DNA from 2 places in the Acetonema longum DSM 6540 genome. Region 2 is predicted to be linked to the other one. Evidence: riboswitches for the same ligand, from Rfam matches in the RefSeq annotation. Region 2 holds a riboswitch; the other holds the start of a gene.
What was found. Region 2 has a riboswitch for molybdenum cofactor ahead of ALO_RS19925 (molybdopterin-binding protein). Riboswitches for the same ligand answer to the same signal wherever they lie in the genome.
Positions count from the first base shown of each region.

Region 1: another riboswitch for molybdenum cofactor. It lies ahead of modA (molybdate ABC transporter substrate-binding protein); the one in region 2 lies ahead of ALO_RS19925 (molybdopterin-binding protein).

Region 1 covers NZ_AFGF01000040.1:70,446-86,077, reverse strand. Annotated here, with positions in the region: gene ablB (putative beta-lysine N-acetyltransferase) at 1-679, opposite strand, end outside; gene kamA (lysine 2,3-aminomutase) at 672-1,979, opposite strand; gene ALO_RS05115 (ATP-binding cassette domain-containing protein) at 2,177-2,818, opposite strand; gene modB (molybdate ABC transporter permease subunit) at 2,820-3,512, opposite strand; gene modA (molybdate ABC transporter substrate-binding protein) at 3,542-4,336, opposite strand; molybdenum cofactor riboswitch at 4,400-4,528, opposite strand; gene ALO_RS05100 (helix-turn-helix transcriptional regulator) at 4,644-5,570, shown strand; gene ALO_RS05095 (type III PLP-dependent enzyme) at 5,697-6,863, opposite strand; gene ALO_RS05090 (hypothetical protein) at 7,026-7,256, opposite strand; gene ALO_RS21710 (CAP domain-containing protein) at 7,398-8,336, opposite strand; gene ALO_RS05080 (amino acid ABC transporter permease) at 8,549-9,199, opposite strand; gene ALO_RS05075 (amino acid ABC transporter permease) at 9,196-9,867, opposite strand; gene ALO_RS05070 (transporter substrate-binding domain-containing protein) at 9,867-10,682, opposite strand; gene ALO_RS05065 (amino acid ABC transporter ATP-binding protein) at 10,718-11,443, opposite strand; gene ALO_RS05060 (hypothetical protein) at 11,710-12,030, opposite strand; gene ALO_RS05055 (hypothetical protein) at 12,153-12,347, opposite strand; gene ALO_RS05050 (hypothetical protein) at 12,352-14,106, opposite strand; gene ALO_RS05045 (lysophospholipid acyltransferase family protein) at 14,303-15,244, opposite strand; gene ALO_RS22015 (YjfB family protein) at 15,407-15,580, shown strand.
Region 2 covers NZ_AFGF01000280.1:1,019-16,650, forward strand. Annotated here, with positions in the region: partial or broken gene yqeB (selenium-dependent molybdenum cofactor biosynthesis protein YqeB) at 1-71, shown strand, start outside; gene yqeC (selenium cofactor biosynthesis protein YqeC) at 83-877, shown strand; gene ALO_RS19915 (ACT domain-containing protein) at 1,014-1,283, shown strand; gene ALO_RS19920 (PFL family protein) at 1,543-2,901, shown strand; molybdenum cofactor riboswitch at 3,056-3,187, shown strand; gene ALO_RS19925 (molybdopterin-binding protein) at 3,286-4,311, shown strand; gene ALO_RS19930 (nucleotidyltransferase family protein) at 4,328-4,960, shown strand; gene nth (endonuclease III) at 4,998-5,627, shown strand; partial or broken gene ALO_RS19940 (metal-dependent hydrolase) at 5,667-6,334, opposite strand; gene moaA (GTP 3',8-cyclase MoaA) at 6,475-7,452, shown strand; gene moaC (cyclic pyranopterin monophosphate synthase MoaC) at 7,456-7,935, shown strand; gene ALO_RS23400 (MOSC domain-containing protein) at 7,937-8,374, shown strand; gene ALO_RS23405 (MogA/MoaB family molybdenum cofactor biosynthesis protein) at 8,374-8,862, shown strand; gene ALO_RS19965 (MFS transporter) at 8,890-10,050, shown strand; gene ALO_RS19970 (DUF2161 family putative PD-(D/E)XK-type phosphodiesterase) at 10,047-10,784, opposite strand; gene ALO_RS19975 (response regulator) at 11,053-11,415, shown strand; gene hydG ([FeFe] hydrogenase H-cluster radical SAM maturase HydG) at 11,465-12,886, opposite strand; gene ALO_RS19985 (TM1266 family iron-only hydrogenase system putative regulator) at 12,876-13,160, opposite strand; gene ALO_RS19990 (M20 metallopeptidase family protein) at 13,526-14,701, shown strand; gene ALO_RS19995 (sodium:solute symporter family protein) at 14,785-15,632, shown strand, end outside.

The DNA.
Region 1 (15,632 bases), on a different contig from region 2:
CGCCCACGACCTGCTCCGCCTGGTACAACAGAAAATGGGACAGCCCCCTACCCCGGTATGCCGGCAAAGTGGCAAAATCGGTCATCTCGCCATTGGCTGATTGCAAGTCGATTTCAATGGCGGAAAGCGCAACTAGTTTTTCATCATGCCAAATCCCCAGGTAAACAAAATTGTGCAGCATGGTTTTGGCGATATATTCCGGATCATGAACAGGAAAAGGGTAGGTCTCAAAAACGGTTTGGTAGACTTGAGCCATTTGGGAAACGTCCGTATCCTTACAGATGCGGCAATGAAAAGATCTTTCCGGCATTTTTACTTCATCTTCCCGTTCCCGGCATCTCACGGACGCAGTGTGAATCACCGCTGCTGCGCCTTCCGGATCTTTCTCCCGGGCGCGGCTATCCGATAAAAATTTACTGACGAAATAGCCGTCAGCCACACCATTAAAAAGACCGGGAACAGCCGCTTCCTGTTGATAGCCCATCTGCAAAAAGCCTGATCTCGCCCAATCGGGAATCTTGGCAACGATCTTGCCATATCCCTGATCCAGGGCTAATTTCTCCAGATCATCCAGAATACCGGGGTAATCGTCTTCTGCCAGTTTCATCAGGTAGATCCGGTCGTTGTAGGCTCCGTGCTGCAACTGAGAATTACCTGCGCGCACAATCGCATCATTCATGGGAACGGGTCATCCTTTCGGTGTTTTCCGGAATGAGCGAAATAGTGGCGTCCAAGTCCGAGAGGAGTTTGGCAATGCCAATGGCTTTGTATTCCTGAGCTTCTTCCAGCTTGTCTCCGATCTCCTGATTCTTCCCACTCCCTTTATAAATGCTTTCATAGGTTTGGGGCTCCTGATAAGTGGTGATGACACCTTCATAATTCCTTAAAACAACCTTATCAGTGGACCAGGAAACCAGGTAGTTTGGCAACACCCGGATCTTGCCGCCGCCACCCGGCGCGTCAATCACATAAGTGGGCACGGCGAAGCCGCTGGTGTGGCCGATCAGGTTCTCCATGATTTCAATGCCTTTGCCCACCGGGGTCCGGAAATGTTCAAGACCTTCCGAAAGATCGCACTGATAGAGATAATACGGCCGCACCCGATTTTGGACCAGCTTATGAACGAGCTTTTTCATAATCACCGGACTGTCGTTGATCCCGGCTAACAGCACTGATTGATTGCCAAGCGGAATGCCTGCGTCCGCCATTTTTGCCAAAGCCAGTTTAGCCGATTCCGTAATTTCCCTGGGGTGATTGAAATGAGTATTAATCCAGAGAGGATAATACTTCTTGAGGACCATCAATAATTCATCCGTGATCCGGTAAGGCAGGACTACCGGAGTCCGTGTTCCTATCCGGATAACCTCCACATGGGGAATACGTCTAACCTCACTTAAAATCCAATCCAACACTTGGTCCGACAGAAGGAAAGGGTCTCCTCCTGACAGCAAAACATCCCGTATGGAAGGCGTCCTTTTAATATATTCAATGCCCCCTTGCAGCTGCTCCCGGCTGGGCGCCGCCCCCTCGTCGCCGACTTTCCGCTTTCGCGTACAGTGCCTGCAGTACATGGAACACATCCCACAAACCTGAAACAACACCCTATCGGGATAACGGTGGGTAATCCCCGGAACCGGGCTATCCTGCTCCTCATGCAGCGGGTCCCGCATCTCAAACTCTCCCACATGCAACTCGGAAACAGAGGGAAAAGCCTGCTTGTAAATGGGATCATTCTGATAGTCCTTCGCATCAATCAGGGAAAGATAGTAAGGTGTTATCGAAAGAGGAAACCGGGCCAGGGTTTCCTCCAGTTTTTGTTTCTCGCTATCCTCCAGACGAATTTCCAGCAGTCTTTCAAAGGTGTCAATGTCCTGCACCACGTGCTGCAGCTGCCACTTCCAATCCCTCCAATTCATAAGAATGGTCTCGGGATCGATTTTTTCGGCAATCGCCTGCTGCTTTTGATCATAAATTGCCATAATGCTTCCCTGCCTCTATTTTGGTATTCCTTGACTCAAAATTAGTATTCAGCCCGAAGCAGGGGATTATGCGCATCCATTACGGTCCAAAAGAAATAGCCGGCCAAAGGTCCGGCTATTTCTAAGTCGTATTCTGCAAAAATATTAGCTCTCTGTCGTTGCATAAAACTAAATTATTCTTGAATCTTAACACGTGGTTAACGGCCCTCTACCTGGCGTCCCTGCTCCATAAATACAATCCGGTCCCCCAACTTCCTGGCCTCGTGCAGATCATGAGTGACCAAAATAAACGGAATCTGCCACAGTGTATGCAGACGCTTGAGTTCGTCCTGCAACTCCCGGCGGGTTTCGCTGTCGAGGGAGGACATGGGCTCATCCAGGAGCAGGACGGACGGTTCGGCCATCAGGGCTCTGGCCAGGGCTACCCGCTGTCTTTCTCCGCCTGACAGGCTATGAGGGTAGCGGTCGGTCAGATGGCTGATTTTTAAAAGATCCAGCAAACGGGTATATAGTTCATCGGCTTTTTTACCCGGCTGCTTGATGCCGTAGCCAATATTTTTCTTCACACTCATGTGGGGAAACAAGGCGAAATCCTGAAACATGTACCCCATCTTTCTTAACCGAGGCGGTACATTTTCTTTAACCTGACTGTCGAAAAAAACGTCTCCGTTCAGGCTGACCTTCCCTTGATCAGGCTGAGCCAAACCGGCGATACATCGCAAGGTGGTTGTCTTGCCGCAGCCGGATGGTCCAAACAGGACCAGAACTTCATTCTGCATGGTAAACTGCATGGTTAGCGTAAAATCAGGCAGCTTCTTCTCAATATTGGCTGTCAGCACCTTACCCCACCTCCCCGAACGGTATGATGCGCCTTTTATCTCTGGTTTTAGACCAGAGGTTCAGCCAGAAAATCAGAGCAAAGGTCATCAAACTGATAATAATCACATACAGGCCGGCCAGAGTCAGGTCATTGGACTCAGCGGCAAAATAGATGGCCAGAGGCAGAGTTTGGGTTTTACCGGGAATATTGCCGGCCACCATAATTGTGGCGCCGAATTCTCCCAAAGCCCGGGAAAAAGACAGCACCAAGCCTGCCAGCAAACCGGGCCAAGCCAAAGGCAAGGTGACGCTAAAAAACACCCTGCCTTCACCGGCTCCCAAAGTACGGGCCGCATCTTCCAAATGAGGGTCCACGCTTTGCAGAGCCGCCTTGGCACTCTGATACATCAGGGGAAAAGCCACCACTGTGCCGGAGATCATCGCGGCGTAAGGAGTAAAAATAAGCTGAACCTGAAAGACTTCTGACAGCAGCCGGCCCACCGGTCCATAACGTCCCAGAAGAAGCAGCAGCAAGAATCCGGTAACTACCGGCGGCAGGACCAGAGGTAAGGTAAAGACCGCCTCTACCGCCGCTTTGCCGGGAAACTCCCGGCGCCGCATGACAAATGCCGCTCCTACTCCCAGGATAGCCACAGCGACTAGAGACATTAAAGCGACTTTTATCGACAAGACGACTGGCTGCCAGTCAAGCATGAATAGCCCCCCTGTACCCGGTAGGAATTTTACTTCGCCATCACGAAACCATATTTCTCAAAGACTGCTTTTCCTTCCGGTCCTGACAGATAGGTCAGGAAGTCGCCGGCTGCCTTGGGTTGCTTGGCGTTAGCCAGTACCGCCGCCGGATAAATAATCGGCGCATGGGTTCCGGCCGGCGCGGCGGCAATGATTTTAATCTTGCTGGCTACAGCCGCATCGGTACGGTACACAATGCCGGCATCCACGTTGCCGGTATCCACATAGGTCAACACGGCCCGCACGTCTTTGGCCTGGACAAATTTATCCTGAAGCTTGTCCCACAGATTCATCTTGGTCAGAGCCTCTTTGGCGTATTGACCGGCCGGCACTACATCCGGCTGACCGATAGCAATTTTTTTCACTGCGTCTTTCGTCAGGTCCTCATAGCCGGTAAGGGCTGCTTTCGATCCTTCCGGCGCAATTAGCACCAGTTGGTTTTCCAGCAGATTCTTACGGCTTTCTTTTTGAATCAGGTTTTGCTTCTCCAGTGCATTCATCTGGGCGGGAGCGGCTGAAACGAACAGATCCACCGGAGCGCCTTGTTCAATTTGCTTTTGCAGCGTACCGGAGGCCGCCAGGTTGTAAATCAGCTTCACATTAGCATTTTCCGCTTCGTATTGTTTTTGAATTTCCAGCAGAGCATCTTTCATGCTGGCTGCCGCCGATACATACAGTTCTACCGGCTGAGCGGCCTGCCTGGGAGACTCCTTGGAGCCGCCGCAGCCGGCAGCAAAGACGGCCGCGATCATAATAATCAGAGACCAAAGACAGATTCTTTTCATTATGTACTTCCTCCTCCATAATAATACTAAAACCCTGCTCCCGGAGAGAGCAGGGCTACATTGCCCGGACCGCAATCCCCTCCTTTACAATCGGTAGGCATGACCGTTTCCGGTAATACCCGCGGACCGAAGCCCAGGCCAGGCTGCCATGGAATAGTCGGTAGGCAGCAAGGCTCGAAGACGGATTAGTCTCTAACATAACTCAACACAACCAAACAAAACCATACTTATATTTGCTGTTATTATAATCTATATTAGCGGTGCGTGCAATATCTAATGTTTCATAATTTCTATAGAGGTGAACTATATGGACGATATCTCTTACACCCCGGAAGAAATAGCCAAGATCCTCAAAATATCTCGTTTTACCGTTTACGAACTGGTAAAACGCGGCGAACTGACCGCCTATCGCATCGGCCGCAAAATGCGGATTGAGGCTCCGGACCTGGCGGTCTATATTAAAAAATCCAAAGGAACTTCGCCGGCTCCTACTCTTAGCCCCATTGCCCCGGCCTCTTTCCCAGAGCAGGAAGGTCTGATTATCTGTGGGCAGGACATAGTCCTGGACATTCTGACCCGCCGCCTGGAGCGAGAAGTGCCCCATGCCCGCTTTCTGCGGAACTACATCGGCAGTATCGATGGCCTGTTGGCCCTTTATCGCGGCTCAGCCAATGTAGTCACGGCTCATCTCTGGGACAGCGATGCCGATACTTACAACATCCCCTATGTCCGGCGGCTGCTGCCGGGGCACAAGACCCTGATCATCAACCTGGCCTACCGGATGGAAGGCTTCTATGTGACCAAGGGCAATCCTCTGAGCATTCGGACCTGGTCTGATCTAACCCGGCCCGGGTTGCGGTTTGTGAACCGGGAACGGGGATCAGGGGCCAGAGTTCTCCTGGACGAGCATCTGCGGCTGCTGGCCATTGACCACGCCGCCGTCGCCGGCTATGACCATGAGGAAATGAGTCATCTGGCAGTGGCTGGCTATGTGGCCAGAGGGCTGGCTGATGTAGGCTTAGGCATCGAAAAAGCCGCTCTGCAGGTGGCAGACATTGGCTTTATCCCTTTGCAAAAGGAACGCTACGACATTGTCATCCGCCAGGAAGATATGTCCAAACCCCACTTTCAGGCCCTGTTCCAAGTGCTGCGCTCCGCTGAATTCCAGGATGAGATCGCCGGCCTGGGCGGGTATGATGTGTCCGAGACCGGCAAAATCCTCGCCGAGACCTAAGGCCCCCCTTCTTCAATTCACCCTGTCTCCGACAAAAAAAGAATCCCCGGACGTCATGCACGCAGGGCAGACATCCGGGGATTGTCTACAATATCTCAACTTACCGGCGCCATTAAAGATCCTCTGTCAAACAGCGCAACGAAAGCAGAGCTGTTCAGCGACCGCCTCTTCCTGGTCTTCCCAGACGACAATCGGCGCTTTGGCAAATCCGTTAAATACAGTAGCTGAGGCTGATGTATAGGCGCCGCACCCGATCACTACTAAAAGATCATCCAGTTCCAACGGCGCGGTCAGTTTATCCCGGTACATCACATCCATGGAATCGCAGCTGGGTCCGGCGAAGGTCGCCGGAATCTTCCTGTCACTCTTAAAGCTCTCCATTTCATAATCCCAGTGATCAAAAATCGCACCGGAGAAGGAGCCGTAAAGCCCTTCGTCCAAAAAGTACCATTGTTGCCCGTTCCGGACCTGAGAGCCAATCACCCGGGTCAAAAGGTTCACGGCAGTGCCGCAGATAAACCGGCCCGGTTCAGCCCAAATCTCAACACCGGCAAAGTACCGGCCCAGAGCATCACTGATTTGATCGCACAGTTGGCCTGCATCAACCGGGTTTTCACCGGCCGGAATAGGAAAGCCACCGCCAATATCCAGAATCCGCATGGGAAGTCCGGCGGCAATAGCCTGATCAAACAAGGAACGGCAGACCCTAATGGCCTCGATATATGGCTGAGCGCTGTGAGATTGACTGCCGACATGAAAACACAGGCCGGCTACATCCAGTCCTTTCTCATGCGCAATGTTCAATAGTCTTAATGCCTCAGAAGGCAGAGCCCCGAACTTTTTGTTCAGGTCAACCAGGGCGTCGGAATTCTCCACCCGTACCCGCAGCAGGACTCTGCCGCCTGGTACTTCCCTGGCCATTTTTCCAATTTCGCTTTCACTGTCGAAGGTAAAAGTTTGAATACCCAATCGGCTGGCAGTAGCCAAACCGCGGATCGTCTTAACAGGATTTGCGTAGATCATGCGTTCCGGCGCTACTCCCTGCGCCGTCAGTTGCTCCATCTCGCCGTCGGAAGCTACGTCAAAATGAGAGCCCCGTTGCGCTAGGGTATCAACGATACGCGCCGCCGGGTTAGATTTAACCGCATAATGAAGAGTAACACCTGGCAAATGTTCTTGCAGAAAACGGTAGTTATACTCGATTTGCTGAGTAGAAAGAGCTAACAAAGGCGTCCCATAGTTGCTTGCCAGTGCTTCGGCAGCTTGTTGCGTCAAGCGAAATTGGTTATACATAACACTCTCCCCTACATTCATATTTCTTCACTTAGACTACTAAATGATGATAGTAGTATTCACCAAAAAGATACGATATGATTTTAACATACCACAAAAAAAGTGCAATATGAAAATATGAAAAGAGGAAGAAATAAAGAAATTTGAGGAAACCGGGAAGTGTTAAACCGTGCCAGCCTGCTGCAACAGGTGCGCCAGTTCGGCTTCGGAGATTTCCTCCTGGCCGGTTTGTTCAGTAACCATGACTGTTCCTAAATTCCATTGTTTAATTCGCGTCAGCCAAAACTCCGTAATAACAGTCCCCTGGCTTAACACGATTTTCCCATCCGGGCTGCTGATGCTGCGACCGAGGGTCATTCCCGGCGTCAAGGCCTCAATAGATACCTCTTTCACTGAGTAAACCTCCTTGGTATTCATTAATTAGTAATATAGTATAATTAAACAGTAGCGGTAAAATTCGACATGTACATATATATTATATCCTGCCAAATTTCTTTTGAAAATACCTTAGTTTAATTCTAAGTTTTCTGTCACTTAAAGGCTATAATAGCCTACCGGGTCCTCTGTGTCGCCAAACCAAACTACGGCATATCCGCCATATACGGCGACTCCCATAGCTGGCCAGTGCTTATCCTGCCAGTCACCGCTTTCCATAATGACGGCTTTATGTCCGGGACTGTCTAGCCAGGCAGCCAGCGCACTTTCCGGTGTCGCCTGATGTCCCTGGGTGCCAAAAGCGATCTCAAATCCATTGCCCAAATAAATCTGATTGCTGATTTCCCTCGGCTTATTCCACATGGCGGCGGCATATTGGTGATCGGCGGTATAAATCACGGATGTCCAATTGCCCTTGTCGGACCAGCTATGAAGATTGCCCGGCAGGCCCCGGCTGTCCGTAGCATTCTGCGGCTGATATTGATCCAGATCTCTTACATGCAGTCTGGCTACCCGGGTTAATGTCCGGGATACCGGGATAGCCCCCAGGCCGTTATCCCGCCGGTACTGATTGATCAGCCTGGCCAAATGGGCCTCCTGGGCGCTCAGATTTTCTGTTTCCTTAACAGACACCACCGGTAAAGCCGGTTTGGCTTCACGGACAATGCTGAATGAGGCCTTAACCTGGACCTGAAGCGGGGTTTTGATGCTTTGAGGGTTACTTTTTCCGTCAAAAAAACCTCTGACTTCGTATTCGCCAGCCGGCAGCCCGTCGAAAATCAACGTTCCACCGGCTTGCTCCCTCAGAGGCCACCATTGCCCGTACTGCTCAGGATTGGCACTGCTTGGCACAACGGTAATCCAGCCGGACTGGGTTGCGGGAAAATCTTTAAATATGACCACAATAGCTTCGCCAGGTGAATAAACCGGCTTTTCAGTTGCTACATATGCTGCCGCCCCGGCGCCAGCCTGCATCAGGCATAACGTCATACCGGCCAAAAGAAAAAGCCGCCCCATTTTCTTTCCCAAAGAAACCATTGCTCAGCCTCCTCACATGTAACTGAATTGTAAATGGAATGATTCATGCTTGTTGTATTTTCGGCCCAAACGGCAAAAACTCCTTCAATTTGCGCTTCTCATACAAAAACCGTTCAACTGTTCTGGGAACTATGCCCAGGCAGTTGAACGGTTTTTATGCTAATACTCTCCCTCGGCGCGCCTCGAATCCGGGGACCTTTTTCAACGCTCCCTTAGTAGCTGCGGGCGGCCAATCGCCCATGCTGGTATCTTGCGGCCAGCGAAAGCAGGTAATTAACGACAAAATAAGTGGCGGCGATGGCGCCGAAGATGGCAAACACCTGGGAGGTGGATCCATATTTGCCCATGATGATCATGCCTCTTCCGGTCAGTTCCTCCACTCCTACCGCCCAGACAAAGGACGTATCCTTAATTACCGTAGTAAACTGGGATAATAAAGGGGGAATCACATTACGGAATGCCTGAGGCAATACGATATGCCTCAAAGTCTGATAATAAGACAGACCCTGGGAACGGGCCGCCTCCCATTGTCCCCTGTGAACCGAGTTTAAGCCGCCCCGGATGATTTCGGCTATAACCGCCGAAGTAAAGACGGTCATGGCAAAAATACCGGAATGAACAGGCGGCAGACCGGTAGTAAACCGGGCCACCAGGATGAACAAGAGGAGGGGGATATTCCGTACGGTATCAATATAAAAGGTAGCCATCCTGCTATAAAGCGGCGACTGTGAGTATTGAGCCACTCCTAAGACCGTTCCAAAGATCAGGCTGAGGACAATAGACGATACCGCGATGTGCAGGGTTACCAGCAGGCCGTCGAGGAAAAACAATCCGATTGCCGGATGCAATAATTCCTGAATCATAGGGCTACCTCCGCCTTTTTCTCCAGATATCGGACATATTTGGCCAAAGGATAGCAAAGAGCCAGGTACAAAAGACCGGTTGCCACATAAGCCGGACCGTAGTATAAATTGCCGCTGGACCAGGAATCGGCATGATACATCAGGTCACCGCCGGCGATCATCGCCAGGACTGAGGTATTTTTGATCAGGCTGACTGCCTGGTTGGTGACGGGCGGATAGACGATGCGTTTGGCCTGAGGCAGGATGATATGGCGCATGGCCTGCCAATAGGTAAACCCCTGGGAATAGGCTGCTTCCAGCTGCCCCCGGGGAATCGCCTGCAGGCCGGCGCGGATGGCTTCGGCGATATAGGCGCCGTGGTAGACGCCTACCCCCAGCACGCCGATGGCGAATACCGACAGGACAATGCCCATGTGAGGCAATCCATGGTACAAAAAGATAACCTGAATCACTAAAGGCGTATTTTGGATGAACTCTACATAGATCCGGTTGATAAGGCGGAACATCCGTCCGGGTGCTGCGCCCGCAATACCCAGCAGGGTCCCGAGAACCAGGGCCAGAGTCAGCCCCAGGGCAGCCACGGCAATCGTTGTGGCCAGCCCTTCGGCGAACACCTGCCAGTCCTGCAGCAGCGCCAGCCATTTAAACCCGGCGAAGGGGCCGGGCACTATTTCAGACCCCACTTCGCCAGCAGTTTATCCATCTCGCCGGATTTTTTCATGTCATTAAACGTATCATTCACCAGCTTGGCCAAGGCCACGTTGGATTTCTTGGTAGCCGCGCCGTATTCCTGCGGACTGAAACGATCCGGTAAAACGACGGTGGAGGCATCCAGATAACCGAATAAAATAGCCGCATCCACGCTGAAGCAGTCTACCCGGCCGGAATCCAGGGCCGCTTTTACTTCAGCATAAGAACCATACTCCAGGAAATTCACTTTGATGCCCTGTTTGTCAGCTTCGGCCTGAACGGCTTTACGGCTGGTGGAGCTCTGGGCTACCCCGATTTTTTTGCCGGCCAGGTCTTTCAGGCTTTGATAGCCGCCGGCCTTTTTCACTAGCAGAGCCACGCCGTCAGTGAAGTAAGGATCGGTGAAGTTATAGCTTTGCTTGCGTTCTTCGGTAATGGTAAAAGTGGCGACGACCAGGTCCACATCGCCGTTATCCAGCAGCGGTCCGCGGGTTTTGGCCACTGTGCCGGTCAGTTCGATTTTATTTTCGTCGCCTACCAGTTTTTTTGCCAGAGCCTTGACCAGATCAATTTCAAATCCTTCAATCTTACCGGTTTGCGGATCCTTATAGCCAAACTTCGGCACATCCACCTTGATGCCGGCCTTTAAGATACCCCGGTCCTGGATCGCTTTAATTTCCGGCGCCGCATCGCTTTTAGCCGGCTGAGACGGGGCTGTGCCGCCGCATCCCATCGCCAGCAGGCTGATGATGAACAGGACTACCAGAGAAAGTAGGAAATATTGTCTTTTCATGCTAAATTCCCCCGTCTTTTTATTTATTAATCTATCTAATGCAAAATCCGGCTCAAAAACAATTTGGTCCGGTCATTCTCCGGGTTGACAAAAAAGTGTTCCGGCGTTCCCTGCTCCATGATCTGGCCTTCATCCATGAAAATGACCCGGTCGGCCACCCGGCGGGCAAAGCCCATTTCATGGGTCACCACCACCATGGTGATACCTTCATTGGCCAGGTCCACCATGACATCCAGCACCTCTTTGATCATTTCCGGGTCTAAAGCTGAGGTAGGCTCGTCAAACAGCATGATCTTGGGATGCATGTTCAGAGCCCGGGCGATAGCCACCCGTTGCTGCTGGCCGCCGGAAAGCTGGGATGGATAGGCAAAGGCTTTCTCTTTCAGGCCCACCCTGTCCAGAAAGGCCATGCCGGTTTCTTCGGTTTCTTCTTTTTTGACGCCTTTGACCAGCATGGGCGCCAGGGTCAGATTCTCCAATACGGTTTTATGAGGATACAAATTAAACTGCTGGAACACCATGGCGACGGATTGCCGCACCTGATTGACCGGTGCATCGGCTGGGGTGATGTTGACCCCATCCACCAGGACCTGGCCGCTGTCGGGCCGCTCCAGCAGATTCATGCAGCGGATCATCGTGCTTTTTCCCGAACCGCTGGGACCGATCACCACCAATTTTTCTCCGGTCCGGACGGTCAGCTCGATATCTTTTAAAACATGATTCCGGCCAAAAAACTTATTTACTTTCTGCAGTGTAATCAACCGCATTCCTCCCTTCTTCAAAACTACAAAAGAAAGACGCTTCATCCAGTGAAATACTCTTCACCCGAATGGAGCGTCTCTGCTCGCCAATGGATATGGAATTGTCAATCCTCCCACAACGGTATAATGTCTCTGTTCATTGTATTATTGATAACAATTATACCGCGATTGTTTCGTATAATCAAGTAAATTTGACAAAATCTTAATTTTCCATAACCACCGGTATATTCCATGGTGCTGCCGCAGAGTCAGCCGTTTTTGACCCTCTAATTGCCATCAGCATTGTTCAGTATGATCGCCAGCAGCGCCAAGCCTCCAATCGTTCTCATGACCTCCTCATGATGGTCTTTTTCCCGTTTCTGACGCTCACGCCAGTCACGCGCGCTTTCATGGTGACGCCGCTGCATCTCGCGCCGATGCCGTTCATTTTCTTCTCTGACCCGCTGCGCCCGGGTTACGTGACGCTTTTCATATTTTTTCTCACATCGGTCTTGTCTGGATGCCGCCTCTAAAGCGGTCATGCCCCATCCCAATTGCATAATGCCTATCAGAGAATAGACAATGGTTTTCTTTACTATATTGTTCATACTATATCCCCTCTTGGTTTTTTAGGGTTCCCGGGTTCTGATTTAAATTATAGGGGAGAAATATGATAAAACTATGACTGACCCGCCGGATGCATAAAAAAAAGAAAGGCGCCAAGCGCCTTTCAACGTGTTTCGGTTTCCCGCCTGCAGTTGAGACGGGGCGGGGGCAAAAGATCCCAGCCGGGAAAGCGGGAAGCCAGCGGTGATTCCATCCTGCCGCGGGCATTGCTGCCGCTGCCGCCAGGGCTTTCCCGCTCTTCTTCCGGCTGTTGAATGCCCAAAGTAATCCTGTAGTGATCGGGAAGTTGCCTTTCCATAGCCTCACCCCTGTGGCACCGCCCGGGTTATCGCCGGACGGGCAATGTCCTGCCTGGATAAAATATACCGCTCCGGGGTAATCGCAGTTAATAACTGCCCTACCTTCGCCGCTGCTGCTTCCCCTGCAGCATAGCTGCGCTGCCATTCCGCCGCCTCAGCTAACGCCGCCTGCAATATTTGCCGTGAATCATCACGCAGTCTGGCTAAAACCTCACTGGTTTGCCTTCTATACTTACGTACTTTTTGCCTGACCGATAAGAACCAGATAACTCCGCCCAGGCCGATGGCAAAATAAAAGAAATTCATAAAATAAGCGCCTAAAATCAGAAAATCGATACCGGCGATAACCGCAAACCAATCCAGCAAATTCAGTTTTGTTGACTGGAGAGCCTGTTCCATTTGCTCCCGGTGATAATTGTCCAGGGAATCGATCAATTCCTGCCCATTAGCGCCGACTGGGATCGTCCCGCGCCACCCTTCAATAGATATGGTAATCTCCTGCGGCGCTTCTGACCGTCTCTGAGACGCAATGCGGTCATAAGCCCTAATAATCCAGTCCCGGGACAGGGCGACAGCCAGCCTTTGTGTCGCCTTAGATGCTTGAGACAGTGCAGGATGCAGAGCAAAATTCGTTAACAGCTGGCTGAAACCGATCGTTTCATCGAGTGCCTTGCATTCCGCCTCATAACGGCTCTGGGCCGCCTTTTTATCACCCTGTTCTTCAATAATCAGCAAAAGCAGGCGCTCATCCCGCCGCAACGGAAGTTCTTCTTTATCAAAGCAGGTCGCCAGCTTAGCCAATAAGTCATCAACGGCTGCGATCAGATCCGGCTCAGGTTCTGCCGCAGCCATAAACAGTGCTGCAAAATCATCGTAAATCATCTGATGCCATCTTGCGCCAATCAATGCCGCCTGCAGCTTATCCCATTCAGGACTGTACTGGCGAAGATAATGGTACCCGCCAATATCGCTGTCAGCCAGTTTCGCTTCCAGGGCCGCGGTCCACAGGTTTTGCTGTTCCTCCCTAAAACCTGGCGCAGCAGAAAGATCCTGAATCCATGCTTCTATGGGCTTTACGCACTGACCTTGGATATCGGGTCCAAACACCCCGTTAGCAAAGGCGTCGATTAATACTACAATCTGCCTGTCCAGTGCCTGCGGATTTTGCAGACTGAGATAGCGCTCGAGCCAGATCCGGCTTGCCTGAAGCCTGCTGCCGCGCCGGCATACCAAGGCGAAAAATAGCGAAGTTTTCTCATCATCCCGGCGCAGCGCCTCCCGCACGGCACGTTCGGCAAGCAATTGATTGTCATTCAGCCAGGCAGCCAGGGCAATCAGACCCGGGGCGAGCCAATAGCGCGGAACTGCCAGCATTAATTCTTCCGTTACGCTGCAAATGGTCTCCTGCCGCACAATATTGACATCCACTGTCTGGATGATGCCGGTAGTCCGCCGCCGGATTTCATCATAGTGACCAAAATTATTCTCAAGTTCCTGCCGCACCTTTACCAGTCTCGTCTCCGCTAACTGGAGCTGTTTAGCCATGATATCCCGCTGGATAAAATCGTGGAAATCCTGAGCCAACTCGGCCAATTGGGCTTGTATAGAGATCATCCCGCGACTGACGGCTTCCATTTGGCCGGATACTAAACCGATATTGCCGGAAACCACAAGGAGACTATTTTCCAGAGTCAGGAGCCTATCTTCGACATCTGCATGGATCAGGGTCTCCGCTTTTACGACGCGATTGCTTGGCATTGAATCACCTCTTGCACTCTCGCCTACTCAATGTGAGTATATGGTTCGTCAAAAATCGCTAAATTACCTGCTACCGTCAGTAGAGCATTTGTCCTAACTTTATTCATTATAAAGAACATGCCCCCTATGTAGGATTAGGACTCTACATAGGGGGCTGTTATAGGCTTTCATTTCATCATTGGCTGTGCAGCCAGCTTTACCGGATGGCAGGATCAGCAGCCGTATGGCTCGGACGGCGGTCAATGAAACTCCGCTTCTTTCCATTGTCTTCCGGCGTATGCCAACGCCTGAGAAACCACAACCATTCCGAGGGGTGCTTTCTAATTGCATTTTCAATCGTGCGGGTCATTTTTACCGTGTTTTGCAAAATTTCCTGTTCAGGGTCGACACAATGCTCATAGGACAGCGGCGGTTCTATGACTACCCGGTGGCCGCCGCCAGGCAGATGATAGGCATATACCGGGATAATGGCAGAATTAAATTTTTTCGCAAAAAGCGCCGGACCAACAGGTGTAGATGCCGGACTCCCAAAAAAATCCACAAATATGCCTTCCGTCCCGCCATCCAGATCGGCGAGAAAGCCCAATGCCTTGCCTTGTTTTAGCGCCCGGGCCGCCTTGACAATTTCTGTCGACCCGCGGTTAAAGACTTCTAATCCAACTTGTCTCCGGTATTCATTCAGGATGCGGGTATATTGCGCATTGGGCTGCGGTTTAACGATGGTGGTTATCGGCAGGCCGGTATGCGCCAGGGCAGCGCCCAGCCATTCCCAATTACCCATATGAGCGGTAAGGAGCACCACACCGCGCCCTGCGTTTAAAGCTTCTTCCAAATAAGGCAAGCCTTCAATGGAAACATACCGGCTGATATCCTTGCGGGCTAATGCCGGAATATACAAGACTTCCATCAATGTTTGCCCCAAGTTGCAAAACACTTCGCGAATTAGCCCTCTGGCTTCATTATAGGGAATTTCCAGGCTGTGCATGGCCTGCTCAATTCCCCGTTCGCGCTGTCCCCCGGCCACCCGAAAATAAAGACGTCCTATTCCCCGGCCAATCCGGCAAATCAGTGAATAAGGCAGAAAAGAAATCAAATGACTGAGAATTTTAAGTATGTGATATTGTACAAATCCTTTCATCATTGCTCTCCATTCAGCTCCAGACGGCTTATTCATGCAAAAATTACGAATCCTCTTTCGGTTACTATTATAAGTAAAAAGTATGACGAAATTATGACGGCAGCCATACCCCATTGTTATTTGCCTCCGGCCGATGTATACTATAACCAAAGGAGGGGTCTTATGGATATTGCTGCACTGTCAACAGTGAACTCGCAAGCTCAGGTACAAGGGAATGCCGGTATTTTGCTGCTCAAGAAGGCGCTGGATACCACCGAGGCAAGCCAGCAGGCTATGTTGAATATTCTCGTTCCTCCATCCCCCAGTCTAGGAAGCGCTGTCGATGTAAAAGCCTAGCAACCAAGCCGCATCTTTGGGTGCGGCTTCTGTGTCATTAAAAATGTGAATT
Region 2 (15,632 bases):
TTTCCGATAAGGCCCGGGCCATCGGCGGCGGAGTGCTGGAGGCGCTCTTGTCCTTGGGGGTATGTCCGTAAGGAGAGCAAGCATGGATCAGACAAGAAGACTTTGGACGGCGCTTGTCAGAGACTGGCGATGCCGCACTATTGCCTTGATCGGCGGCGGGGGCAAGACCAGTCTGATGTATTATCTTCTAGCAGTTCTGGGAGATCAGAATCTGCCGGTCATCGCCACTACCACCACTAAATTGTGGCTGCCGGCAAGAGAGGGGCCGTCGTTGGTTTATGCTGCTGATTACGCTGCCTGTCAGGCCGCCGCAGCTGGTATGATGACTAAGTCTCAGGCCTTGATTCTCGCCAGGGAGCCGGATCGGCAGGATCATCGCAAAATTGCCGGCGTGCCGCCTGAATGGCTGGACAGTTTGCAGCAGGAATTTCCGGACCTGATTTGCCTGGTGGAGGCAGACGGATCGGCGGGAAAATCCCTGAAGGGACACTTGCCCCACGAACCGGTGATTCCAGCTGGCTCCGACTTGGTTATTCCGGTGATTGGCATAGATTGTATCGGCCAATCCATTCAAACGGCTGCTCATCGCCCGGAACGTTTGGCGGAGATTTTGCAGGTTGCCGCTGCCGGTCCGGTCAGCGTTGAATCGCTTTTGGCCATATTGTTTCATCCTGCCGGGTATCTGGCAAAGGCTCCCGCTGCCGCCAGAATCCTGCCTTGCATTAATAAGGTGGAAACGCCGGAAAATATCCGGCAATGCCGGGAATTGACCCGGGCTATATTACACTATGGCGGTGACCGGCGGCTAGTAGGCGTCATGGCGGGCAGTCTGCGGCAAAATCATTTTTGGTACTGCTCCGCCGCCTGTGCGCAGTAGATATTGGATAGAGTAACTTAACGAGCCTTTCTGTGAAAAAGACTTTGGGATTTCTCCGTTTTTGTGTATAATAAATATTATTGCTTTTTGTCCTTGTAAGAAAAGCAACGATTACAAAGAAAGGAGTGTGGCCGGAATGAAAATCGTGGTAACAATTGTGGGACAGGACCGGGTTGGTATCATTGCGATGGTCAGCACTATCTTAGCTGAGAACAATATCAATATCCTGAATATCAATCAGAATATTTTGGATGGCTTTTTCAATATGGTGATGATTGCCGATATGACCTTTTCTAAAATGGCGCTAAAGGACCTGCAGCAGTTTTTAAAGGAAAAAGGGAAGGCGATTGGCCTGGATATTAAAGTACAGCATGAGGGAATTTTCCAGAGCATGCACCAGATTTAGCGGGAATCCGTTGAAAAGGCCCATCTGCGTCACTTCAGCCTCTGGCGAACGTAAAGTCTCACGCCCGTCCTCGTCGCGCTGTATCAGAATTTGTGACTTTTCGGGAGATAGGTAGTAGCGAATAATTTCTTATAAGCCGAAAAGTCACCTGAATTCTTCACTAGTTACGGCAACGCAGGCGTTTCTCTTACCTAGCATATGAACCTTTTGAACGGTTCCCAATTCAGATTTCCTTAAAGGTTAACGGAGGAGGCCTATCATGCTTTCATTGCAACATATTCTGGAAACCAACCGGATGATTGAGGAAAATAAACTGGATGTGCGGACGATTACGCTGGGGATCAGTCTACGGGACTGCGGGCATCCGGATATGTCTGTTTTTTGCCGCAATATCTATGATAAAATCACCAAGACTGCTGAAAAATTAGTGCGGGTGGGTGAAGATATCGAAGCCGAATATGGCATTCCCATCATTAATAAGCGTATTTCCGTCACCCCCATGGCCATTGCGGCGGAAAGCTGCCGGACCGATACGTATGTACCGGTGGCCCAGGCTATGGATGCGGCGGCGAAACAAGTGGGGGTCAATTTTATCGGCGGTTTCTCCGCTCTGGTGGAAAAAGGTTACACTAACGGCGATAAGATTCTCATTCGCTCGATTCCGGAGGCTCTGACCGTCACCGAGCGAGTCTGCTCTTCGGTGAATTTGGCATCCACCAAAAGCGGCATTAATATGGACTGCGTCCGGGAAATGGGCGAAATTATTAAACGTACGGCGGAACTGACCGCTGACCGGGATGCCTTGGGCTGCGCCAAGCTAGTCGTGTTTGCCAATGTACCGGAGGATAATCCGTTTATGGCCGGCGCTTTTCATGGGGTTGGCGAACCGGAAACAACCATCAATGTGGGGGTCAGCGGACCGGGAGTGGTCAAACGGGCCCTGGAGGAAGTACGGGGCAAGGACTTGGGGGCTGTCGCTGAAACCATCAAAAAGACGGCTTTTAAGATCACCCGAGTGGGCCAATTAGTGGCCCAGGAAGCCTCCCGCCGCATGGGAGTACCCTTTGGCATCATTGATTTGTCCCTGGCGCCTACGCCGGCGGTGGGCGACAGCGTGGCTCATATTTTAGAAGAGATCGGTCTGGAGAGTTGCGGTGCGCCGGGCACTACCGCTGCTTTAGCCATGCTCAACGATGCGGTGAAAAAAGGCGGACTGATGGCGTCTTCCTATGTAGGCGGATTAAGCGGCGCCTTTATTCCGGTCAGCGAAGATGCCGGGATGATCGCGGCGGTGGAGCGGGGCAGCCTGACCCTCGAAAAGTTAGAAGCCATGACTTGTGTCTGCTCGGTAGGGCTGGATATGATCGCCGTTCCCGGCGCCACGCCGGCTGCCACCATCGCGGCGATTATCGCCGACGAGGCAGCCATTGGCATGATTAACAATAAAACGACCGCAGTGCGCATTATACCGGTTCCCGGTAAATCGGTCGGCGACCGGGTAGAGTTTGGCGGTTTGTTAGGGCATAGCCCGATTCTAGCTGTTAATCCCTTTGGTTCCGGGACCTTTATCGCCCGTGGCGGCAGAATTCCCGCCCCTATCCGCAGCCTGACGAATTAGCCGGCCATAGGCGGCTTCACCTGTATGCGTATTGATTTATAACGTTCAATTGTAAATTGCAAGTATCGTTTAAATCTTTGCGCAAATCATCCGGATAGCGTATAATACAAGCAGGGGTAGAACAGGTTGCTTTCTCTGTTATACTCAACTGCTTCATATCGTTGTTTTCCGAGCCGTATTGTCTAAGGAGCCTGCTGATGGGCTCTATGATGGGACGGCCGATTCGGGTACGGAAGGAAACGCCCGTGCCTCCGCGTGATTGGAAAGGAAAACGTATGACGGCTTCAGGTGATTTAGCCGCTTCCTGTCCATTTTTCGCACAGGAAGCGGCTTTTATTTTTATAGAGTACGGTTGACCCACAAGTCGGAGCTGGAGGAGATAGGATGACGATCAGGCAGGTACGGGTTGAAGACGCTGTAGGGATGGTTTTGGGACACGATATGACGAAGATTGTTCCCGGCGAATATAAGGGGCCGGCATTTAAAAAGGGACATCTGATTCGCGCTGAGGATATTCCCTATCTAAAGGACATCGGTAAAGAACATATCTATTTAATTGATCTGCAGCCGGGTCAGGTGCATGAAAATGACGCCATCAGCCGGATGGCCGGGGCAGTGGCCGGAGACAATGTTACTCTCAGTGAACCGTCGGAAGGAAGAATCAATATTCGGGCTGGGATTGACGGGTTGCTCAAGGTGAACGAAGCGGCGGTACAAGCGGTAAACCTGGTTGAGCATGCCGTATTATCCACCCGCCACAGCAACACAATCGTAAAAGCCGGCGAGATCCTTGCCGGCGTGAAAGTCGTTCCGCTGGTTGTAGAGGCAACAACCGTCCAAACTGTGGAGCAGATTGGACGAAACTGTCCGGGCATGATTTCAGTGCACCTCCTCAGGAATCTGCGGGTAGGCGTGATCATTACCGGCAATGAGGTGTTTTACGGCCGCATCCAGGACCGTTATGCGCCGGTTTTCACCGAAAAAATAAAGCAATATGGAGCAACTTTAGCCGGGATCATATTCTGTCCCGATGATGCCGCGAAGATCCGGGAAGCGATTCTGGACTATGCAGCCCAAAAGGTGGATGTGATTATTGCTGCCGGCGGCATGTCGGTGGATCCGGATGACGTGACTCCGGACGCGATCCTTGCCAGCGGCGCCTCGCTGGTCAGCTACGGTTCACCGGTGCTGCCGGGAGCCATGTTCATGCTGGCCTATTTGGGCGATATCGCCGTGATGGGTATGCCGGCCTGCGGCATGTATGACAACATAACAGTGTTTGATATGATCTTTCCCCGGGTATTAGCCGGAGAAAAAATAGGCAAACCGGATATTGCGGCTATGGGGTATGGCGGTCTCTGCCTGCGATGCGGCGAGTGCGCCTATCCTGTCTGCCCTTTTGGCAAGTAATGCCGGGTATGATGCTATGATTGCCAGTGTGATTTTAGCGGCCGGGTCAGCCAGCCGAATGGGCAAACCTAAACAGCTGCTGCCCCTCGGCGGACGTCCGATGGTTTGGTGGGCAGCCAATGCCGCCTGCCGCGCTGCTTTGGGACAGGTGATCGTCGTGACCGGGGCCTATGGCGAGGAAGTTTCCCGGGCTCTTGCTGATCTTGCCGTTTCTGTTGCGGTTAACCCTCATTGGCAGTCCGGCCAGGCTGCCAGCCTGAAGGCGGGATTGGCGACGGTAGACCGGCAGGCCGTGGCCGTCATGTATTTATTAGCGGATCAACCCTTGATCCCGGCTGCCGTCCTTCAGGACATCGCCCGGGCTTATTACGCCGGACAGGGCAGCATAGTGGCGCCGGTGTTTCAGGGACAGCGCGGCAATCCTGTATTGTTTGACCTGAACCGGTGGAGGGAGGACCTCCTGACTCTACAGGGTGACTGCGGCGCCAGGGAAATCCTGCGCACGCACCCGACTGAACTGGGATGCGTACCGGTGGATGCCCCCCATTATTTTCTGGATGCTGACACAGAGGAAGACTATCAGACTATTTTACGGCACTGGCAAGACGATTTGATAGATGAGAGAAACGCTTCGCGTTTCTGCAAATGAAGAATTTAAACGGCTATTTTGATACGGAGGGCATCAGGTGAGAACAACCAAAGCGATGAAAGAAAAAATCCTCAGCCTTTTGGCTGAAGAATACCGGGATGCCGTCACGGCGTTGCATTACTCAAACCCGTTTGAAATGCTGGTGGCGGTAGTACTGTCTGCTCAGTGCACTGATACCCGGGTGAATTTGATTACAGCCCGGCTGTTTCCCCGCTATAATACCCCGGAGAGCATGCTGGCCCTGTCTCAGGGCCAGCTGGAAGAACTGATCAGAGACTGCGGCTTATATCATGCCAAGGCTAAAAATATCCTGGCAGCCAGTCAAATACTGGTTGACCGCTATCAGTCCCAGGTGCCTGCCGCGTTTGACGATCTGATTCAATTGCCGGGCGTAGGCCGTAAGACCGCCAATGTGCTGTTAAGTCAATTGTTCGGGCAGCCGGCCCTGGCGGTTGATACCCACGTGTTCCGGGTCGCTAACCGTTTGGGTTTGGCTAAAGGAGACACGCCGTTAGCAGTGGAACAAGGACTAATGAAAGCCATTCCCAAAGAAAAGTGGGGCCAAGCCCATCATTGGCTGATCTGGCATGGCCGCAAAGTTTGTAAAGCCCGCCAGCCTCTGTGCGGGCAATGCATCCTGGCCGAACTGTGTCCTTCACGGCAATAGATCTGCTGCCTGCTCCGGATGTGTCGCCAGGGATGGGCATTAGCCAATGGCGAGAGTGGTTCCCGGTATCATGATTTCCACAGGGATGGAGAAACGCTGTTCGACCTTTTCTTTGAATGCATCCGGTGACTGAGCAATGAGAGGCCAGGTATTATAATGCATGGGAATGACTTTCCGGGCTTGAGCATGCCCACGGCCTCAACGGCGTCGTCCGGCCCCATGGTATAGTTGTCGCCAATGGGCAGCAGGGCATAATCAATGGATTCCAGCCGTCCCAGCAAGGCCATATCGCCGAACAGCCCGGTATCGCCGGCGAAATAGAAGGTTTTCCCATGAAATTTCACAATGAAACCGCAGGCATGACCTCCCGGTACCCCGGCGCCATGAAAGGCTAAAGTCAGGCGGACATAACCGAACTCAAAGGCATGCTTGCCACCCAGATGCATGGCGTGGGTGGCGCAGCCCTGCTCACTGCAAAGATGGGCAATTTCGGCGGTGGATATGACAGTGGCCCCATTACTTTTAGCGATGGTTACTGTATCACCCAGGTGATCGGAGTGCCCGTGGGAGACCAAGACATAATTGCAATGAATATCGTCCGGCTGGGCGATTTGAAACGGATTGTCGCTTAAAAACGGGTCAAATATCAGAGAAACATGATCTCGCGTCAATTGAAAGCAAGCATGGCCGAGAAAACGCAATTGCATGGAAATTACCTCCTTGTCCCAAGTCAGGGACGGTTATATTTTGGCTCCTGTCACTCATACTATTCGTTGTTTTCAATATCTTTCCTTTTTCCCGGAAGGGTCAGCAGACAGTATAAAGTCATCTGGAGAGGGATGATGCTGTGAGAGATGGTTTTAACCGCAACATTGAATATATTAGGGTCTCGGTGACGGATCGCTGTAATTTCCGCTGCTTATATTGCATGCCTGCTGCCGGTGTGAGGCTGCTGGAACATGCCGATATTCTGACCTATGAAGAAATCCTGCGCCTGCTCAGTCTGTTGGGGCGGGCCGGCTTCCGGCGGGTGAGGCTGACCGGCGGTGAACCGCTGATCCGTAAAGGATTTGCGGATTTCGTCAGAGAAGTGGCTGCTCTAAGATACTTTGAGGATATTGCAGTCACTACCAATGGCAGCCTGTTGGCTGAGATGGCCTTTCCGTTAAAAGCTGCCGGACTTAAACGGGTGAATATCAGTCTGGATACTGTAAATGTCAATCGTTTTAGTCATATCACCGGCGGCGGAAAACTGTCCCGGGTTATCGAGGGAGTGGAAGCCGCTTTGTTGGCCGGACTCTCTCCGGTGAAGCTGAATGTGGTCCTGACGGATATCTTACAGCAAAGTGATATTTCCTATTTTGTCGATCTGGTGCAGACGTCGCCGGTTTCAGTTCGGTTTATCGAATATATGCCCATCAGTCAGTGTGATGTCTCCGCCGGTATGAGTATTCCGGCTCTCAAACAGACTATTGAAACCCTGGGCGGCCTGCTGACGCCGACATCTATGAGTTACGCTAACGGGCCGGCTAAATATTTCCGCCTGTCCGGCAGCAAGGGAACCTTTGGCTTTATTACTCCCATCAGTGAACATTTCTGCGGTTCCTGTAACCGTGTCCGGCTGACAGCTGACGGCAAGATCAAACCCTGTCTGCTGTCCAACCAGGAATACGATATCAAAACCGCCCTAAGAGGCGAGATCAGTGATAAAAATTTGCTGCGGCTTTTAGAGAGGGCCATTACCGCCAAACCGGCCGGGCATGATCTGGTGGACCGAATGAATGCCCCTGGTTTTTGCCGCAACATGTCTCAAATTGGAGGGTAACGGATGGAACTGACTCATTTTGATCAGTCTGGCAAGGCCCGCATGGTAGATGTTACTGAAAAAAATGAAACCAAACGAGTGGCGGTTGCCACAGGCCGCATCGTCATGCAGCCCGAGACTCTGGCCCTGATCCGGCGCGGCGAAATGGGCAAGGGCGATGTGCTGGGGGTAGCCCAGGTGGCGGGAGTTATGGGGGCCAAGAAGACATGGGAATTGATTCCCATGTGTCATCCGCTGCTATTAACCGGTGTGAAGCTTGACTATACGCTGAATGATACGGAAAACAGCATTACTGTCCAAGCGACTGTCTCCACCACCGGTAAAACCGGCGTGGAAATGGAAGCCCTGACCGCAGTATCGGTTGCTGCCCTGACCGTTTACGACATGTGTAAGGCCGTAGATAAATCCATGACCATTGAATCCATTCAGTTGCTCCACAAGAGCGGCGGCAAAAGCGGGATCTATTCGAGAGGAGATAAATAGCATGGGTAAAGGAACTGTAGTCGCGGTATGTACCAGTGTCAACAAAGGCGAACGCAAGAAAAATGTCGGTGCAGCCATGCTGTTGCCCAATCTGGGGCTGGAGGGCGATGCTCATGCCGGCTTCCAGCACCGGCAGGTCAGTCTGCTGGCTTTGAAAAGTATTGAAAAGATGCGCAACATGGGACTGGATGTGAATCCGGGGGACTTTGCCGAAAATTTGACTATCCAGGGCATGGAGCTGATCTCTCTGCCGGTCGGAACCCGGCTTCGCATCGGAAAATCCTTGCTGGAAGTCAGCCAGATCGGAAAAGAATGTCACAACCGCTGCGCTATCTACTATCAGGCCGGCGACTGTGTCATGCCCAAGGAAGGTATTTTTGCCATTGTCAGGCAGGGCGGTCCGATCAAAGTCGGCGATGAAATTGAGGTGATCGACTGATGTACAGCATCGGCATTATCACTGCCAGTGATAAGGGCTCCCGTGGCGAGCGGGAAGATGTAAGCGGCCAGGTCATCAAAGAAATACTGACTGACCTGGGTGAGGTAAAACACTATATCGTTGTACCGGATGAAAGAATGGCCCTGGAAGAACAAATGAAATTCATGGCTGACCGGATTCATATCGACCTGATCCTGACTACTGGCGGCACAGGCCTGGGACCTCGGGATGTAACCCCCGAAGCCACTCTTGCCGTCATCGACCGGCTGGTTCCCGGCATCCCCGAGGTCATGCGGGCCAAATCCCTGGAGAAAACCTCCAGGGCTATGCTGTCTAGGGCAGTAGCCGGCATAAGAGGCAGCACTCTGATCATCAACTTGCCGGGCAGTCCCAAAGGCGTGAGGGAGTGCCTGGAATTCATCCTGCCGGCATTGGATCATGGATTAGCGATTATGAAAGGGGAGGCTGGGGAATGCGCTCGGCCATAAGATCATTTTACCGGGGGATGATCATGCGTGTTTAACTGGGAAGTTTATACTCCTGCTTTTATCAGTCTCATTTTTGCCAATATGTTTTTTTGGATGAGCACCAATTTTTTCCTGCCAGTATTGCCGGTATATTATCATGGCCTAGGAATGAACGATTCCCAGGTGGGGCTGGCGATAGGAGCTTTCGCAGTAGGGGCGGTTAGTTTCCGGTTGTTTGCCGGAAAAGCGGTGGACCGCTACGGCAGTGTGCGAATTATTGCTGTCGGGATTGTTCTGTCGATTGGGGCCATTATCAGCTACCGGTTTAGCCATGGCCTGGAATCGGCTGTTCTATCGCGGTTTCTGCACGGCGTGGGTATTTCCACCTATGCCGGCGCTGCTTTGACGATGGCTTCTTTAATGCATGAAGAAAAGCATACGGCGGAAGCCGTGGCAGCATATACGCTGTTTTCCATGATCGGCGTGGGCATCGCTTCATCTACTGCTAATATATTGTATCAGGCAGGTGGAATTTTGTGGGTGATCGTGGCCGGAGTGACGGCGACCTTTATGTCGCTGTTACTATTTCCCAAAGAGGCGAAATTAAAAATAAAACCGGTTGCCGCTGACAGCCTGCCAATACGGACAGTGATTGCCAATCCGGGAATTTATGTGCCTACGGCCAGCCTGCTGGCGGTATCTCTGTGCTTTGGCACGGCCATGACCTTTCTGCCTCTGTTGATGATCAGCCGGGGCATCTACGGGCTCAGTGCTTTTTATGCGTCCTATGCCGTCGCTGTTGTTGTTTCCCGTTTCTGGGTAAAAAGCCTCTGTGACCGGCTTACGGCCCAGAGGCTGTCACTGTACATATTAGGTTTGTTCGCGGTGATCATGCTGCTGATCGAATTTTCGTCTTCACCCTGGATGCTGGTTATAGCAGGAATTGGGTTAGGTATCGGCTATGGTTTGGCCTTCCCGTCCATGGCCACGATTATCACAGCCTCCACTCAACCGGCTAATCGCGGTACAGCCTTTGGCTTCTACACCATGGCGGTAGATGTGGGGTTTGCGGCGGGGGCGATGATCATGGGCAACCTTGCGTCCCATTGGGGGTATGAGACGGTTTTTGCCGCGGCGGCGTGCTACACGCTGACCTATATGATTTTGTATCAAGTTTCATTCCGGCGGCTGCTGGCGGTTAAGGGCTAAACGGGGTCCTGCGGGGGTACATAGCAATCGGCGATTTCCCGGTAATTATTTAAATCCGCCGCGCCTTGGTCGCTCAGGGCATATACCCCTCGGGCAATTCTTTGAAACCAGAGATAATGGTTATCCCGCAAAATTCCGGCTGTTTTTTCAGTATCGGCGCCTCTTTCCTTCAGTTGTTTTATACTTAAGGGTCCGTGCTTGGCCAACAAGGCGGCAATGTGAATGGCCATTTCCCGATAAACGGTTATCAGTTTTTTTCTTCTGGTACCGCCGGGGTTTAAATCGCCATGCCGTCGGTTGAACTCAGCTAGCAGTTTCTTCCTTTGCCGGCTGTCGGTTTTTTTTCCGGACTCCCGTCCGCAGAGTTCAGGCTCCAGCCATTCTTCCACTGCGGACGTTTTGCCTCTGAAGGTGACTAACAGCATTCCGATTCCCAGCCGGCGCAAAAGGTGACAAATGCTCTTCCATTTTTTCGTCAGGATGCTTTTGCTGTTTTTGGGTACGGCGATGTAGACCAGGTCTGCGACTTTCTGCCGGAGCGCCGCCTGCAAAATCACCTCCAGATTTACTCTTACTTTCATTTCTACCACCAAGACTGTTCCCGCCTGATTTACAGCAACAACATCGCACTGGTTGACCTCGCCTTTTACCGTACAATTCCGGCTGATGAGATAGTCGCGTACCGCCGGATACAGATCTTCTTCCCGCAGGGAGAAGGTTCTCTTTTCTTTCACTGATGCACCTCGATCGTTACTATTCACGTAAATTCCCTGCCGGTGGAGGGCAGGGAATTTACGCCGTGAAATTTATTCCTAATGCCAGCAGGATTTTTTGGCTGTTTTAGCCAATTAAGTTGATAGCACATTTATTTTTGCATGGTCATTACCTTATGGTCCAGGGCAAAGGAAGTGTATAAAGGCGGGGATTTATGGGAGCAATTGGGCGATGCTGACATCAGGGACGATGAAAGTAGTGCAAATGTAGTAATAATAGGAGGCAATTATGGCTAGGGTTGTGATTGTGGATGATGCCGCTTTTATGCGGATGATGCTTAAAAACATTTTAACCCAGAACAATTTCGAGGTGATCGGCGAAGCGGATACCGGTGCCAAAGGCGTTACGCAATACCGGGACCTGCGTCCGGATATTATTACCATGGATATTACCATGCCGGATATGGATGGCATTACCGCAGTAAAGGAAATTAAAAAACTGGATGCCACAGCTAAGATTATTATGTGCAGCGCTATGGGACAGCAGGAAGTGGTTTTGGAAGCTGTCAAGGCCGGGGCGGTTGATTTTATTGTAAAGCCTTTTCAGCCGGAGCGGGTTTTGGAGTCTTTCAATCGGGCTCTTTCGAAGTGAGGGCGGAATGGCGCTGTTGCCAGTCCGGGACGAATGGCAGCTTAGCATGTTAAAAATACAGATCCCTAGTCCCCGTCTCTAATTTATCCAGTTCTCTTTTGGTCTGTTCCCGGGTTTTTTGATTCGGGATACAGGCCAATTGTTGTTTTAAAAGGGTTTTACCGACTGCCCGGGTGGCCGGGTCGGCGTAATCCAGCAGGTATTCCTTCAAAGTCAGCAGGGCATTCGGAAGACAGACATTCTGGATGTCACCGCTTTTGGCCAAGGCCATAAACCGGTCGCCGGTGCGACCCTGACGGTAGCAGGCTGTACAGAAACTAGGGATATAGCCGGTTTGACACAGCAGACGAATGATTTCATTGGGGGAGCGGCTGTCGCCGACTTCAAATTGAGCGGTATCTTCTGACGTTATCGCCTGGGATGCCTGATAGCCGCCGACACCGGTGCAGGAACCGGCACTGATTTGCGATACGCCGCAGACTAACAACTCGTCCCTGAACTCAGCATTTTCCCGGGTAGAGAGGATGAGACCGGTATAGGGAACGGCCAGCCGGATGATAGCAATGATTTTTTTAAAGGCCGCATCATCCACCAGATAAGGGAACTCATCCAGGGTGACTCCGCCAGCTGGGCGCAGCCGGGGCACGGAAATGGTATGAGGTCCTACGCCGAATGTTTTCTCCAGGTGCTCGGCATGCAAAAACATGGCCACGGTTTCATATTTATAGTCATACAAGCCGTAGAGAACGCCGATGCCCACATCGTCAATACCGGCTTGCATGGCCCGGTCCATGGCAGTGGTATGCCAGTTGTAATCCCGTTTGGGACCGGTAGGATGCAGCTGCTGGTAAGAAGGCCGATGGTATGTTTCCTGAAACAAAATATAGGTGCCGATGCCGGCTTCTTTCAGCTGGCGGTAGTCTTCAACCGTGGTGGCGGCGATGTTCACATTGACGCGGCGAATCTGGCCGGCGCCGTCTCTGACGCTGTATATGGCCCGAATACAGTCGATAACATAGTCAATCGGGCAATTCAACGGGTCTTCACCGGCTTCCAGGGCCAGGCGCTTATGTCCTAGGGATTCCAGGATTTCGACTTCCTTCTTGATTTCCTCCGGGCTCAGACGGTGGCGGCGCTGGGTCCGGTTGCCGCTGCGGTAGCCGCAGTATTTGCAGTTGTTGACGCAATAGTTGGAAATGTATAGAGGGGCAAACAGCACAATTCGATTGCCATAGATGGTCTTTTTAATGTCAGCGGCCGATTGATACAGGAGCTGTTCCAGCTCCTGGTCGTCTGATTCAAGCAGAACGGCGACCTCTGCGGCGCTTAATCCCTTAGCTGCCCTGGCTTTTTCGATAATGCCCTTCACCAGGGGCTTGGACTGAGCCGTGATTTTGGCCTCAGCCAGCAACTTAATAATTAAACTGTTGTCGATAAAGCTGTCGGTAGAACGCTGGTGTTCATTGATCATTCAGGGGTTCCTCCTTCACGATGGATTTTTTGCCGGTAAGGGCGGATTTAACCGTGACGCCGGGAAGGAGCCCCAGTTTACCGGTCAGGGCGCCGATTTCATCGGTAGAACCTTCGACGATCAGAGAAATAATACCTACGCTTTCTTCCGGACGGGGAATGCCCATCCTGCCGATAATCATGTGACTATAGCCGCTAATGAGCAAATTGACCTTGTCGGATATCGTTTGGGGATTATGCACTACGATGCCGATGACACCTAAACGCCTGGACACGGTAAAACACCTCCTGTAAGTAAAATGGCCTTTTTCTGTCCGGCGCACACCGGCGCACAAAAAGGGACAGAAAAAGGCAGATTGGACTACAGCTCCTACATCCTTTACGCAGGCCCCGCCCTTGCTGTCAGATACAGAACAGACAACTTATCATCCTTTGGAAGATCTATAAAATACCTCCCGTCAGACTTATAGTTTATTATACAATATTTTCTGCCAAAAGAAAATTATAATTGTCATCGCCGCCGGCTGATGTCCGCAGGCATACCCGAGAAACACAGCTAAACAGACAGCTGAGTTAAAATTATCCATAAGGTGCATACTAAGCCTGTATATTGACAGAGGTAAATTCTCCGGGAGGTTCTATGACTGGAATACAGGAATTAGTGAGAAACCATGAGACGGAAATCATTGAACTGAGGCGTTACTTTCGGATGTATCCGGAACCGGCGGACGAAGAATACAATACCCAGCGCAAGATCAAGGAAAAATTGACGCAATTGGGCCTGGAGCCGGTTTCTGTGGCGGGGGCCGGCGTCATGGCGGATATTCGGGGGCAGAGACCCGGGGCGTCCGCCAAAATTATTGCTTTACGGGCGAATATGGACGCCATGCAGGTTGAAGATGAAATCGACCGGCCCTGTCAGTCGCAAAATTATGGTTGGTGCCATGCAGCCGGCCATGACGGGCACATTGCTATATTGCTGGGGGTAGCTAAGGTCCTGACGGAAATGCGCCGGGAATTTTCCGGCGTTGTACGATTGCTGTTTCAGCCGGGCCGGGAGCCGTTGCCGGGAGGGGCGCAAGGCGTGATTGAAGACGGGGCATTGCGCGATGTGACGGCCATTTTCGGCATGCACCTCCGGTCTGACTTGCCGGTAGGTGCCCTTGGCTACAGCCGGGGCCGAATGATGGCTGAGTCGGACGAGTTTACCGTTCAGGTTCGGGGAAAAGAAGGGGATAGTTCGGCGCCCTGCCAGGCGGTCAGCGCTTTGACGGCGGCGGCTCAAATCGTAGCGGCATTGCCCCAGGTTGCGGGACAATATACCAATCCCTTGGAACCGTCTGTTATATCGGTGGGAATGCTGCAGGCCGGCGAATCTTTTCATACCATCCCGGCAACAGCGGTCATTCGGGGAACGGTCCGTACCTTCGATCAGGCTACTCGCGACCAAATCTTTGCGGGTCTTGAGCGACTGTGCCATGCGCTGTGCGGCGCAATTAGCGCTGAATGTACCGTTAACAAAACTTTCGGTTGTCCGCCGGTGATTAACGACAAACAGTTTGCATCTGTGGCTGCGGCGGCGGGAGCCGCCGTTTTGGGACAGGAAGCGGTGCGGGAAATACCGCCGGTCATGGTGGGAGATGATTTTTCAACCTATCAGCAACTTATCCCGGGCGTAATGATTTTTATCGGAGCAGGCAACCGTGACAATGCGATCTATCCTCAGCAGCATCCCCGGTTTGACATTGATGAAGCTGCCTTGCGGATGGGAACAGGAGTGCTGGCGGAAACGGTTGTCCGGGCGCAAAATTCTTGACGCTTGGCAGGTAATAAGGTATTTTTGGCGTAATAAAAATTTAAGAGGAGGGGACCACAAAAATCAGGATAAGGTGATATAGTATGCAATTTACAGCTGGTCATATGGCAAGTCTGATTGCGACCCTGGTCATCGTGACCGGAATTGGCTTGAGCGCGGCCCGCAAGGTGAAAACTGCCGCCGATTTTACCCTGGGCGGTAAATCCTCCGGCGTTGTCTTGATCACCGGCACCATTATCGGGACGATTGTGGGTGGCGCATCCACTGTCGGGACGGCACAGCTGGCGTTTAGCTACGGATTTTCGGCATGGTGGTTCACTTTGGGAGCAGGTATTGCCCTGGGGCTGTTATCGGTTTTTTATGCCGGACCGCTGCGTTCTTCCGGATTGCAAACCATTCCGCAATTTTTGACGGCAAATTATGGCCGGGCTGCCGGTCCTATTACCAGCCTGACCTCGTCCGCCGGTATTTTTTTTAGCATTGTGGCCAATATCATGTCTGCCATACCGCTGGTGGCCGCTATTTTCAGCTTCAATCTTCATCAATCCGCAGGTCTGGTCTTTCTGCTTATCGTGGCATATGTCTTTTTCGGCGGCGTATGGGGAACCGGCCTGGTTGGGGTTGTTAAAACTCTATTGATATACCTGACTCTGTTGACGGTTACCGTTGTATGCTGGCAAGGCATGGGCGGAATCGGCGGCTACCTGGATGTCTTTCCCCCGTATCCCTGGTTCAGCCTGATGGGGAGGGGATGGTTGGTTGATCTGGCCAGCGCTCTGTCGCTGATCGTAGGGACGCTGAGCACTCAGACATACATCCAGGCGGTATATGCCGCCCGGGATGTGCAAACTGCCCAAAAAGGCGCACTGGCGGCGGCTCTGATAACCCTGCCCACCGGTATCCCGGCAGTTCTGGCCGGCATGTACATGCG